DNA from 4 places in the Alteromonas sp. PRIM-21 genome. Region 1 is predicted to be linked to each of the others. Evidence: predicted binding sites of a transcription regulator. Region 1 holds the regulator's gene; each other region holds the start of a gene.
The links. The regulator sigma-54, encoded in region 1, starts transcription at its own class of promoters, with help from an activator protein. The targets are predictions, from matches to a motif close to GTTGGCACGNNNNTNGNNT.
Positions count from the first base shown of each region.

Region 2: a site for sigma-54 is predicted at 1,494-1,512, ahead of dps (DNA starvation/stationary phase protection protein Dps). Genes of this name have one in related genera too.
Region 3: a site for sigma-54 is predicted at 1,597-1,615, ahead of IW644_RS13695 (exopolysaccharide biosynthesis protein). Genes of this name have one in related genera too.
Region 4: a site for sigma-54 is predicted at 1,041-1,059, ahead of IW644_RS04350 (hemerythrin domain-containing protein). Genes of this name have one in related genera too.

Region 1 is NZ_JADOEK010000004.1:237,787-240,960, reverse strand. It holds gene lptB (LPS export ABC transporter ATP-binding protein) at 1-686, shown strand, start outside; gene IW644_RS08825 (RNA polymerase factor sigma-54) at 760-2,241, shown strand; gene hpf (ribosome hibernation promoting factor) at 2,272-2,559, shown strand; gene ptsN (PTS IIA-like nitrogen regulatory protein PtsN) at 2,573-3,016, shown strand; gene rapZ (RNase adapter RapZ) at 3,100-3,174, shown strand, end outside.
Region 2 is NZ_JADOEK010000001.1:487,306-490,479, forward strand. It holds gene recN (DNA repair protein RecN) at 1-508, opposite strand, end outside; gene dps (DNA starvation/stationary phase protection protein Dps) at 923-1,432, opposite strand; gene nadK (NAD(+) kinase) at 1,692-2,567, opposite strand; gene IW644_RS02150 (fatty acid cis/trans isomerase) at 2,658-3,174, opposite strand, start outside.
Region 3 is NZ_JADOEK010000009.1:133,694-136,867, forward strand. It holds gene IW644_RS13690 (LysR family transcriptional regulator) at 1-848, shown strand, start outside; gene IW644_RS13695 (exopolysaccharide biosynthesis protein) at 857-1,462, opposite strand; gene IW644_RS13700 (sigma-54-dependent transcriptional regulator) at 1,949-3,174, shown strand, end outside.
Region 4 is NZ_JADOEK010000001.1:1,013,260-1,016,433, reverse strand. It holds gene gdhA (NADP-specific glutamate dehydrogenase) at 1-875, shown strand, start outside; gene IW644_RS04350 (hemerythrin domain-containing protein) at 1,105-1,560, shown strand; gene IW644_RS04345 (YqaE/Pmp3 family membrane protein) at 1,711-1,869, opposite strand; gene IW644_RS04340 (GGDEF domain-containing protein) at 2,111-3,174, opposite strand, start outside.

The DNA of each region.
Region 1 (3,174 bases):
AATCGCGACAGGTTGTTCGCGATGTAAGCCTTTCAGTGTCTACCGGTCAAATTGTTGGGCTTCTCGGCCCTAATGGCGCTGGTAAGACCACTACTTTTTACATGATTGTAGGCTTGGTCAACTTAGACAAAGGCAAGATCGAAATTGATGATAATGAGCTTACTCACCAGCCAATGCATGAGCGCGCACGCCGCGGTATAGGCTACCTCCCGCAAGAGGCATCAATATTTAGAAAGCTTACGGTACATGAAAATATCATGGCCATTTTGCAGACCCGTAAAGATTTAAATTCACAACAGCAAGAAGAAGAAGCAGATGCCCTACTTGATGAATTTAATATCAACCATATACGTAATAGTACGGGGATGAGTTTGTCAGGGGGAGAACGGCGTCGCGTAGAGATTGCTCGAGCTCTGGCAGCAAAACCACAATTTATTTTGTTAGACGAACCATTTGCCGGTGTTGATCCAATATCAGTTAATGATATAAAGAAGATAATACAGCATCTGCGAGATAGGGGTATTGGTATCCTTATCACGGACCATAACGTACGCGAAACATTGGATGTTTGCGAAAAAGCGTACATTGTGAGTCATGGCGAGCTTATTGCGCAAGGAACTGCGGAACAGGTTTTAAGTAATCAAAAAGTAAGGGACGTATACCTAGGCGAACAATTCAGGCTATAGTTAGTGTAACCGAATTGTCATTTTTCAGTTTCGCTCTGGTATATTTAATTTAGAGCATTTAAATAAGACGTAGATGAAACCATCTTTACAGCTAAAATTTAGCCAACAACTTACAATGACACCTCAGCTGCAGCAGGCCATTAAGCTGCTGCAGCTTTCTACGCTTGATCTTCAGCAAGAGATTCAAGAAGCGCTCGACTCTAATCCGCTTTTAGAAGTGGAAGAAGGTAGCGACGAGCCACAAGTAGAAAAGAACAATGTCGATAGTGACAATAGCGCTGCTGAAGCGACAGCTTCTGCATCAAGCGACACGCTAGAAGCAGGAGATGCACTGGAGAAGAATGACCTTCCCGATGAGCTACCTATCGACAGCACTTGGGATGAGTATTATTCCGCTTCTTCTGCGCCTGCACCTGGTCCATCTAATGATGATGAACAAATATTCCAAGGTGAGACCACTGAAGACATCCAAGAGCACTTGCTTTGGCAAATGCGGCTCACTCATTTTTCGGATACTGACCGCGCCATTGCTACTGCAATCATCGATTCGATTGACGAATCAGGTTATTTGACCGTTACTCTTGACGATATCTTAGAAGCGGTCAACGATGATGATCTTGAAGAGCCTATCGAAATGGACGAAATAGAATGTGTACTTAAGCGCATTCAAATGTTCGACCCCATTGGTTCAGGTTCTCGTACCCCTCAAGAATGTCTTATGGTGCAATTGCGCCAGTTTTCAGAAGACACACCGTGGCTTGCTGAAGCGAAGCAGCTTATTGAGGAATATTCAGATTTACTGAGCAGTAAAGACTACCGCACCCTAATGCGTAAGAGCCGATTAAAAGAAGATCAGCTGCGCGAAGCAATGCGTTTACTTCAAACCTTGAATCCTCGTCCAGGTAGTGCTTTAGTTACTAAAGAGCCTGAGTACGTTATTCCTGATGTCTCAGTAACCAAGAAAAATGGCCGTTGGGTGGTTGAGCTAAACCCCGACAGTCTGCCGAAATTAAGCGTAAATCAACAGTACGCAGCAATGAGTCGCCGTGCTAAGAACAGTAGCGATTCACAATTCATCCGCTCACACATGCAAGAGGCCAAGTGGTTCATAAAGAGCCTTGAATCTCGTAACGATACCTTAATGAAGGTCGCAAATTGTATTGTGCAGCAGCAAATGGGCTTTTTTGAGCACGGCCCGGAAATGATGAAACCAATGGTGCTAAATGATGTCGCAGAAATGGTAGATATGCACGAATCGACTATTTCCCGTGTGACAACGCAAAAGTATATGCATACGCCTCGTGGTATCTTCGAATTGAAGTATTTCTTCTCAAGCCACGTAGCAACTGAGTCAGGTGGTGAATGTTCATCTACAGCGATTCGTGCATTGATCAAGAAGTTAGTGGCTGCGGAAAATCCTAGCAAGCCCCTAAGTGATAGCAAGATTGCTTCGTTGTTGGCCGAGCAAGGCATAAAAGTCGCTCGGCGAACAATAGCAAAATACCGGGAATCGTTATCGATCCCGCCGTCGAACCAACGCAAAAGCCTTATCTAACCGGGCTTAAATATATAAGGAAGACGAAATATGCAAATCAACCTTACTGGTCATCATGTCGAAATCACCGACTCTTTGCGTAATTATGTCGATACGAAGTTCAGCAAACTTGAACGTCACTTTGATCACATTTCTAATGTGCATGTCATCCTGAACGTTGAAAAATTAAATCAAAAAGCCGAAGCGACTGTTCATTTAAGTGGCGCTGAAGTATTCGCATCCTCAGAAAATACCGACATGTATGCGGCGATTGACAGCATGGTTGATAAACTCGACCGGCAGGTAATCAAGCATAAGGAAAAACTGAAAAAACATTAGTAGTTAATTAAGCATGGATATACAAGCCATCGTAAGTCTGGACCGCACCGAGTGTGCGGTTCAGTGTAATAGTAAAAAGCGAATTCTTGAGATCATCGCTGATATCGCTGCCAAGCAAAATGATAACATTGACCAGGCAACGGTTTTAAATAGCTTAATGGCTCGAGAACGTATGGGTAGCACGGGTATTGGCAACGGCATAGCACTGCCTCACGGTCGCCTGGCTGGCCTTGAGAAGGTAATAGCAATTGTTGTTACAAGCACACCAGCTATCAACTTTGATGCCCTAGATGAAAAGCCCGTAGACATATTTTTTGCGCTACTCGTTCCCGAAGAGCAAACCGAAGGACACCTTCAAACACTGGCTACCGTAGCCGGTAAGCTCAGTGACAAAGAAACAATTAAAACAATACGCCGCGCAACAACCAGCGACGAGATTATTTCTGCATTAAGTTAAGCCATAAGAGCCTATACATTATAGATAGGCGCTTTATTCAACAACGCGTATGCGATGAAACCAGAATATAAGGGAGAGTTTAGGTGAAGCTGATCATAATCAGTGGTCGTTCAGGGTCTGGTAAGTCTGTCGCACTTCGCGCTTTGGAAGACTTAGGT
Region 2 (3,174 bases), on a different contig from region 1:
GCCAGATTGAATGAGTTTCTGTAACCTGCGCTAACAATTCATCATGCTTAGCGTAACCGTCAACCAGGTCTCTTTGATGGTCTTCTTTCAACAGTTGCAGGTGTGTGTTTTGACCGTGAATGGCTAACAAATACTGGCCTAAGCCTTTTAACTGCTGAAGCGAAGCGGGAATACCATTGATAAACGCTTTTGAACGACCTTCTTTAGAAATAACCCTGCGAATAAAGCAGCTGTTTTCATCCTCGTCTGAGGTGAGTTCATGGTCATCGAGAAAAGCTTTAGCTAATGCGTTACTGCTCAAAGAAAAGTGTGCGATGATTTCAGCTTTCGTACTTCCTTTACGCACAGCATTTGCGTCGGCACGTTCACCCAAGCACAAGCTTAACGCATCAATAGCAATTGATTTACCTGCGCCGGTTTCACCGGTTATTGCAGTAAGCCCGTTTTCCAGTTGAACCGATAATTGTTTTACAACAGCAAAATTAGAAATAGAAAGATGCGCTAACATAACCACACTCGAATAAGTTGAACATGATGATATATACAGTAACTGATAATATATACAGTATTTTGGCTGTGTAAAGTTAAGTCGTGAAAAAATTACGCTAAAATTAACAAGGAAGCTAATAAAGTTTGAGAAATCAATGTCATATGTTCGCAGGGGTATGTGGGGTTATCAGTAACCTGCAGAAAAGAATTTAATGAGAGTGCGTGTTTTACAAAAATTTATACAGTACTAATCTATGTAAAATTCGATAGCAAAAAGCCTGTCCGTAAAGAAGGCTTGTGGGCCAATACGTTAACTGCTGTAACGGTTTTTAAAACCAAACAACAAAAAGGAGAGCCAAAGCTCTCCTATAGAATTCCAACTTTAATTGAATTATAAATACCTAGATAACTATTTAGAATTCAACAATAAAGCTTATTGCTGCAACTCACCGCTTCCAGATTCAATGTGTGCGCGTACGAACCACTGAAACTGTTCTAAGTCTGCCAGCTGGCCTGTGATCATATCTTCCGATACTGGATCAATTTCACCAAGAAGCTCTAGCGCTTTTCTATGGTCACCATTTACGCCGTCATAAACAGCGTCTAGTGCCTTAAGGTGGTCAAGTACTAAACCTTTCCCTAGTTCATAATCGCTCCAGCTGCGACCTTCAACAATGGCTTTCGGTGTGCCTTTCGGTACGCCACCTAACGTTGCAATTCGTTCGGCAATGGTGTCGGTCATTTCGCGTACTGCATCTACCTGAGGGTCTAGCATTTCATGCACGCCAATAAAATTTGGGCCTACCACGTTCCAGTGAATGTGCTTTAAGGTTAACTGTAAATCTAATAGTGCAACCAATCGCTGATCCAATACCTTAATTGTTTTGGCAGCAGCATCGTTATCCATTCCTGGGGCTGTAAATTTGATATTGGTGTTACTCATGATATCTCCTATTGAATGTAAATAAATCAGCACGATGTAAAACATCATAAGGGGCAAAATCTCGCTAGCCCTGTGCCAATAACTTACTTTGATAGGTGCAACGGGTATGCCGAATTCGGAGAGTTCTATAAGTACACGTTTTTAATAGAGAAATATGGGAAGATTAAAAAATCTTTATTTTTCAAGCCTGTAGCAATTAAGAAAATGCTACAGGCTAATGTAATAAATGCACATTAGAAAAGATGAATAGGGAATGAGGCTAGTAAAGCTTACTGCCCCAACCTAGCTTTTTGCGAAGTACGTTGAAATAGCTGTAACCCTTGGGATGAACAAGATGAAGCTTGTCTACGCTCTTGTTAATGCGGATTTCATCGCCGGGCAGTACGGGTAGTACAATGTGACTATCGCAACTTACCTGCAAGGAATCACTGTTTACTTTTGATACTTTCATCGATACCTGACTGTCTGCATCAACAACAATGGGGCGACTGCTCAGTGTGTGAGGAAACATAGGCACCAGCGTTAGTGCATCAAGCTTTGGCATAATAATAGGGCCGCCGGCCGATAGGGAGTATGCAGTCGAGCCTGTCGGTGTGGCGACAATCAAACCGTCGCTACGCTGACTGAATACGAATTGCTCATCGATATAAATTTCAAATTCCATCATATGAGCAACTTTGCCGTGGTGCAGCACCACTTCGTTTACAGCAGAGTTGTTACTTTTAAGCTTTTCGTGCCGGTAAACTTCGACTTCAAGTAAGAAGCGCTCTTCAACCACGCACTCACCATTGAAGATAAGGTCAAGCTGTTGAACGATATCATCAGGGTGGATATCTGTTAAAAAGCCAAGATTACCGCGGTTTACGCCTACGACATGGATGTCAAAACGCGCCAGTACACGCGCGGCACCAAGCATGCTGCCGTCACCACCTACTACAACGGCAAGATCAGCCTCTTTACCAATAGTAACAAGGTTACAGCTTTTGAAGTTTTCAGTTTCAAGCTCTTCAGCAATACTTTCCTCAACTAGTAGTTTGCATCCTTTGGCTAATAAATATTCGGCAAGAATATTTAAGCTGTCATGGGTTGCAGCGTGCTGAGGTTTTCCAATTAAAGCAACGGTTTGATAGGGCATGGAATGCTAATGTCCTTTCATTTCCAATGGTCGGACATTAGCACAGGTATTTTGCAAAAGAAAAGCGTAAAACGTTGCAGAGTGCCAGGTTTAGCGATCTTCTAATCGATTATAGTCGAGCAGGCCGCCTTCAATAGGGTAGTGCTTGCTAGACCACTGAATCAATTTGTCGCTAAAGGTCCAAAAATTAGGGTTTGTTCGGCGCATCCCGACATCGTCGAGCAAAGCTTGGTAATCAGCTTCACTTTTAATTGTTTTCAGCTTTTCTATCGACGCAGTGACGTCAGAAGCGTTGATATACCAAAAGGCATCGGGATAGCTACCCAAGAGTCCATGCACCAGAGTAATTGAGTCTTGAGATGGCTCGCGATTTTCCTCTTCTTCGAACAGACTGTTCACATTGTAGTGGGCACTATTCCTTAGGGCAGTAAACACATCTATGTTATCTGAATTTAGGTCACCTTTTACCACAATTATGGTCGTTTCAGGCATCAGCGTGGCTTGCTGGGCAGGGAGCGAGTTTAAACTCGCTAGCGCTTCGTACTGCTCGGTGGATAACAAGCGTTTATTATACGTTGAGGCTTGCGGCTGAACTTTAGCTAAGTGC
Region 3 (3,174 bases), on a different contig from region 1:
CAGAAGTACATAAAAGTCAATCTAGTGTTCATCACGCTGTTCAAAAACTTGAAAACGCCATTGGTGTAACACTATTTGAAAATATTGGTCGTAAAGTACAGCTTTCTCCACAAGGTGAGCTCATGTACCGTCGAGCTTCGTTTTTGCTCAACGAAGCTCAAAAGCTTGAAGCGGTAGCAAGTAGCTTAAAAGTAGGAACAGAAACAACACTGCGCATAGCTGTAGATATTATCTTCCCTTCTGAATTATTGTATAACGTACTTGCTAAAGTCTCTGCAGAGTTTCCGCTCTTGCGTATAGAAATAGAGGAAACCGTGCTTAGCGGTGCTAACGCGTTATTAAGTAGCGGAAAAGTAGATTTGGGCATTTCTCCCTTTGTCTTTCCGAATGGCTTTAGCGAAGACTTATGCGAAATTGAGTTCGCCGCGGTGGCTCATGCTAAGCACCCTTTACACCAATTAAACAGAACCCTAACCTTAGAAGACCTCAAAACTCATCGTCAGATTGTAGTTCGTGACTCTTCTGCAGAGCGCAAGGCAGATGTGGGTTGGTTAGGTGCAGAACAACGTTGGACAGTGAGCCACGTAAGAACATCTTTAGATATCATTGCTCAGGGACTGGGATTTGCGTGGCTACCTATAGCAATTATTAAGGAAGAATTAGAAAACGGTACCCTAGTTCCGCTTCCTTTAGATAACAATGCGGCGTTAAGAAAAGCCCTTCTCTATCTTTCTTTTGAAGATGGAGACACCTTAGGCCCGGCGGCGCGGGCATTTATGGGTGAACTCAGATACCAAACAATGAACCTACCTACCTCAGATTTTATGCTTGATTCATGCTCAGTGTAGCTCGCGCATTAGCTAACAACTGCCGGCAAATGCTGAAAGCCTAACACAAATCCAAACAGTGAAATTGTTACACCTATCAAGGCTACTGCCCCATCGTCAGTAGCCATTCCAACGGCCATAATGAAAACTGCCAAAGCGGGAATAAGACCCATAAAGGGAATAAGCTCTAACGGAACCATTACCAAGCCGCAGCCCACACAATTTAAAGCAATTAAAGAGCGAAATACGGGCTGCCTCATAAAAAAACAACGGGGAACGAGAAAGCGGTCGACACTAGCTGCATAGGGTTTTATTTTTTCGACTATATGGCGTAGTTGATCAGCATCGCAATGTATATCCATCACTTTTTGAGGTAACCATGGGTGCCTGCTACCGAGTAATATTTGCAATGCAATAAGTAAAATCGTAACACCGGTTAAAGAAGGTACACCAGGAATAGCGCCTATAGGGGTGCAGGCGATAAACGACGGAAGCGCTAGCATTGGGCCAAAGCCCCGCTTTTCCATAACTTCCCAAAAATCTACAAAATAAAATAAATCTTGACTAGCCCGAGGCTGCATTTTTGTCAGCAGCTCGGTTAAAGTCATTGATCTCTCAGCTGTTTTTGCCCACATTTTCAATTCCTTTGACATAAATTTAGCCGTAGTCCTCTAACTTCAGAGAGCAAATGCGGGCCTACCATACGCAAATTCTCGGTAAACCTTATCTATTCCTTTCACCAATAATAAAGTTGCTCTACATACAAATTGTGCGAAAAATGTGCCATAGCCAAGCTCACGTACACTTTATAAGCAAATGGGAATACTTTTTGCAGTTGTATGTAAATAGGTAACACTCAATGTGTGTTTGATAGACCGAGAATCTTCTAGATTAAATCAAAAAAGTAAAATTATAGACGGTCGTTTCTACAGATGAATCACAACAATTAATGTGACTTTATTGAACATTCATTCGGTTTTACCTGAACTAAACAAGTTATTGCTTGGAAAGGAGTCAGTATAGCTAGGTATCTAGTTATTTTTCCTTGCCTTTTATGATACAACTATAACATTGATTTTATTCCATATTTTAAATGGAAAGTAATAGAGAGGGACATCCACGTGCTAACCGTACTTTTAGTTGATGACGACGCCGAGTTTACAGAAGTAGCTTGTACTATTATTGAGTTTTTAGGCCACGACGTCCTAACAGCTGCGACATTGGCCGAAGCCCGCGACTGGCTAGAGAAAGAAACATTCGATCACGTACTGTTAGATTTCATGTTGCCCGATGGTAGCGGCGCTCATCTGTTTAATGAACTTGATGCGCTCCCCAAGCGTCCTCGTGTTACCTTAATCACCGGCCACCCTTCGGTTAAAAGTGTAATCAAAGGCTTGTGTGGCCCTACCGTAGACTACCTTGTCAAGCCAATACAGCGCGAAGAAATCGAGGCTGTGTTAAGTAAAAAGCCAAAAGAAAAAGCACCTAAAGAAGAGAAAATTGAAAAACACTTCGATTTGCTTATTGGCGAGTCAACGGTCATGAAGGAGTTATATAAACTCATTTCAAGGGTTAGCAAAACAAGCGCTAACGTCATGCTGTTAGGTGAAAGTGGTGTTGGTAAAGAAGTAGTCGCAGCTGCTATTCACAGAGCTTCAGAAAGTGAAGGTCCTTATATCGCTACAAACTGTGGCGCCTTTTCTAAAGAATTGATTGGTAGTGAGTTGTTCGGTCATGAGAAAGGTGCCTTCACCGGTGCTGTGGGCCGTAAAGAGGGTGTTTTTGAGCAGGCAGAAGGAGGCACCCTTTTCTTAGATGAAATCACAGAAATGCCTATCGATATGCAGCCTAACCTTTTGCGTGTGCTCGAAAACAAAGTGGTGCTTCGTGTAGGCGGCACAAAATCTATACCTGTAAACTGTCGCGTAGTATCTGCAACAAACAGAACAATGGAAGAAATTGCGCAAAGCAAAGTGTTGCGTGAAGATATTTATTTTAGATTGGCCGTTTTCCCAATCACTATTCCACCTTTACGTGAACGAAAAGAAGATATTCCGCTTCTAGCGAAAACCTTTATTGCCGAATTTAATAAAGACAATGGATCTCATTTTAAATGGGAAGATAATCAGCTAGAAACGCTTCAAGCCTACGACTGGCCTGGTAACGTTCGAGAGTTAAGACACTTTGTTCACCGTGCCGCCATTATGAGTGACCCTGAAAAGAGTGAGATTGAGCTACCTAAAACCATCGAATCTCCTTTTGCGCAAAAGCAGAGTACGACACCTGCCCTTCAAGCCGGAAGAACGATTGAAGATGTAGAAAAAGAGCTTATTTACGCCACATTAGA
Region 4 (3,174 bases), on a different contig from region 1:
CCAATACCGACGTTCCAGCCGGTGATATTAATGTTGGGGCCCGTGAAATAGGTTATCTCTATGGCGAATACCGCAGGTTAAATAATAAGTTTGAAGGTGTATTAACAGGTAAAGGGCTTGAATTTGGCGGCAGTTATGTACGCACAGAAGCGACAGGCTTTGGCTTAATCTACTTTTTAGAAGCCGTCTGCCAGCACCGAGGTTCAAAAATAGAAGGCCAAACTATAGCAGTTTCTGGCGCGGGCAATGTAGCACTTCATGGCGCACTTAAAGCGGTAGAAAAAGGCGGAAAGGTCATTTCCCTTTCTAATAGCCGAGGGCTTTTACATAATGAAGATGGGTTAACTGATACTGCGCTTGAATGGGCAATAGAGAATCACGCTAACCGTAATAATATTCTTGCAGATATGGCTGACGAAAACATGGGTAAGTGGGTACCTGATAAAAAACCTTGGCATTTAAAGTGTGATATTGCCCTGCCCTGTGCAACTCAAAATGAGCTGCTTGAAGATGACGCAAAAGCATTACTGGATAATGGTTGCCAAATGGTTTTAGAAGGAGCGAATATGCCGTGTACGAATGAAGCGCAATCACGCTTTTTAGACGCTAAAATCGTTTATGTTCCAGGTAAAGCATCAAACGCTGGCGGTGTTGCTTTATCTGGCTTAGAAATGAGCCAAAACGCTATGTTCAATCAACGGGATGCTAGTACGTTAGATGACCAACTTTATTCTATTATGGAGAGTATACATCAACGTTGTCTAGATGAAGGAAAGGCTAACGGTGGTGATTCCAAATACGTAAATTACATGAAGGGCGCTAACATTGCAGCGTTCAGGCGACTTGCTGATGCCATGGTTGCACAAGGCGTATAACCTCATCTTCATAATAAAATTGTCGATAAGTTTACGGTAAAGCCGCTGTGAATTTATCGGCAACCTCAGTGTAAATTTTGCTCTCCTCCTTTAACAAAACTGGTCTTCTTTTTATCAGTAAGAGTAATAAAACAAATAAATTCATAAAGTTATATACATAAGATTCTTGGAATAAAAATCGCATTACTAGAAGTGTCATTCACTTTTAAATTTGCAAAAGGAACTTCCCATGAAAATTTTTGAAGCACTTCGTCAAGACCACGAAAAACAACGTTTACTGCTTAAGATCTTAGCTGAGACCAGCGGTAATACTGCGGCACGTCGTGAATACTTTGAAGAGTTAAAAACACAGCTTGAAAGTCATGCTATTGCAGAAGAGCGCCATTTTTACACTCACCTGTTAGAGAAAGATTCGACGGTAGATTTAACGCGTCACGGTATCGCGGAACACCATGAAATTGACGAGCTACTTGAGAAACTTGACGAAACTGACATGAGTTCACCGGCCTGGCTACGTCATTTAAAGAATCTACAGGAAAAAGTAGAGCATCACCTTGCCGATGAAGAGCAGGAGTTTTTCCAAGTTGCTGGCAGTGTTCTAAATGAACGTCAGAAAACTCAGCTAGCCGATGAATATAAAAAAGAAATGAAACAAGAGCTAGATGAAGAAAAACTGACAGCCTAGTTAAAATAGCTGAAGCGCCATTAGGCGCTTCTCTTTTCTTTTAGTGTTGCATGAAAAAAGCCAGCTTAAAACGCTGGCTTTTGTTTGTTTCGTTACTGCTTTACAACACTTATTACATTGTTACTCGCGCAGTATAGCAAGTGACATCACCTACTTTTTGGCAATGATATAAATTGCGTGGATAACACCTGGAAAATAACCAAGGATGGTCAGTAGGATATTAATCCAAAAATGCGCACCCAAGCCAACTTGTAAAAATACGCCTAGTGGTGGAAGTAAAATTGATAAAAGTATACGAATGATGTCCATAATAAATTCCTTGTTTTTGAAGTAATTTCACAACTCAGTAGGCAAAATACTCACACGTAGCGATAAAATTAGGCCTATAGAGCGTTTTTACACGTCTCGATGTTATTTTTTGCATTAACAATGCCAAGTCGCATGAACAATGCCGAGTAACTGGAACGTACATACGTTACCTTGCTGTATATAAATACCGAGCAAACTGCATTGCGTATACTTAAAAAATAAACTTTTCCTTATAAAAAAGCTATTCACCGAAAGGCGTATTTTGAAGCCAATCATCAAGATCTGAACGATTTAGCGGGCGGCTAATGTAATAACCTTGTGCAATATCGCATCCCCACTCCTTCAAAATTTCAAGGGAAGCTAAATCTTCTACACCCTCAGCAACCACTTTCAAATTAAAGACATTCGCCAGACTAAGCACAGTATGAACAATTTGTTGATCGTTCTCATCGCTAGCCAGAGAAAGAATAAAGCTTTTGTCTATTTTAATCGTTTTAACAGGTAAGTTCTTTAAATAGGCCAGTGACGAATAGCCAGTACCAAAATCGTCAATCGCGAAGTGAAAGCCTCTAGCAGTTAATTCGTTAAGGTTTTCAATCGCAAGTGATGCATCAGCAACTAAATCACTTTCGGTTATTTCAAGCTCTAGAGATTCTGGTGATAGCCCCTCTTTCGTAAGCAGAGCCACAAGCTTGCTGAGTAACACTTTGTTTTGAATGTCTTGCGTCGACAGGTTCATGGCAACGGTAAACCGATAACCCTTCGACCTAAAGTAAGATAAGTCGGTAATGGTTTGCTGCATTACCCAGGTTGTTACTTGCTCTATTAACCCTGCTTGCTCGGCAATAGTGATGAATTCATCAGGCGGCACAAAACCAAGCGCGCTATTGTTCCAGCGGATCAACGCCTCCATGCTGCAAACTTTCATCGTTTGCAAATCAACCTTGGGCTGGTAGACCATAGACAGTTCGTTTTGCTGGCTCACAAGCGAGCGCTTCAATTCCGTTGTTATAGCAAGCCTGCGATTATATCTATCTTCTAAATCGGTCCGATACCGCACACACCAGCTATCACTATGAATAGCCTCATCGGTCACTATATTCATCTTTCTAAATAGCTCTTCAGAAGAAGAGGCGTCTTGAGGACACTCGATTACTGCCATAGCAACTTTAACGGGGATGGCAATTAAGTTACTTTCAACCGGCTGTTCTAAAATATGTTTAAGTGTTTCTAGCTGATCGTCGTTTAACGATTCGTGTGATATATACAGTATTTCGCCGCCAGCAAGCCGTGCAGACGTGCCAG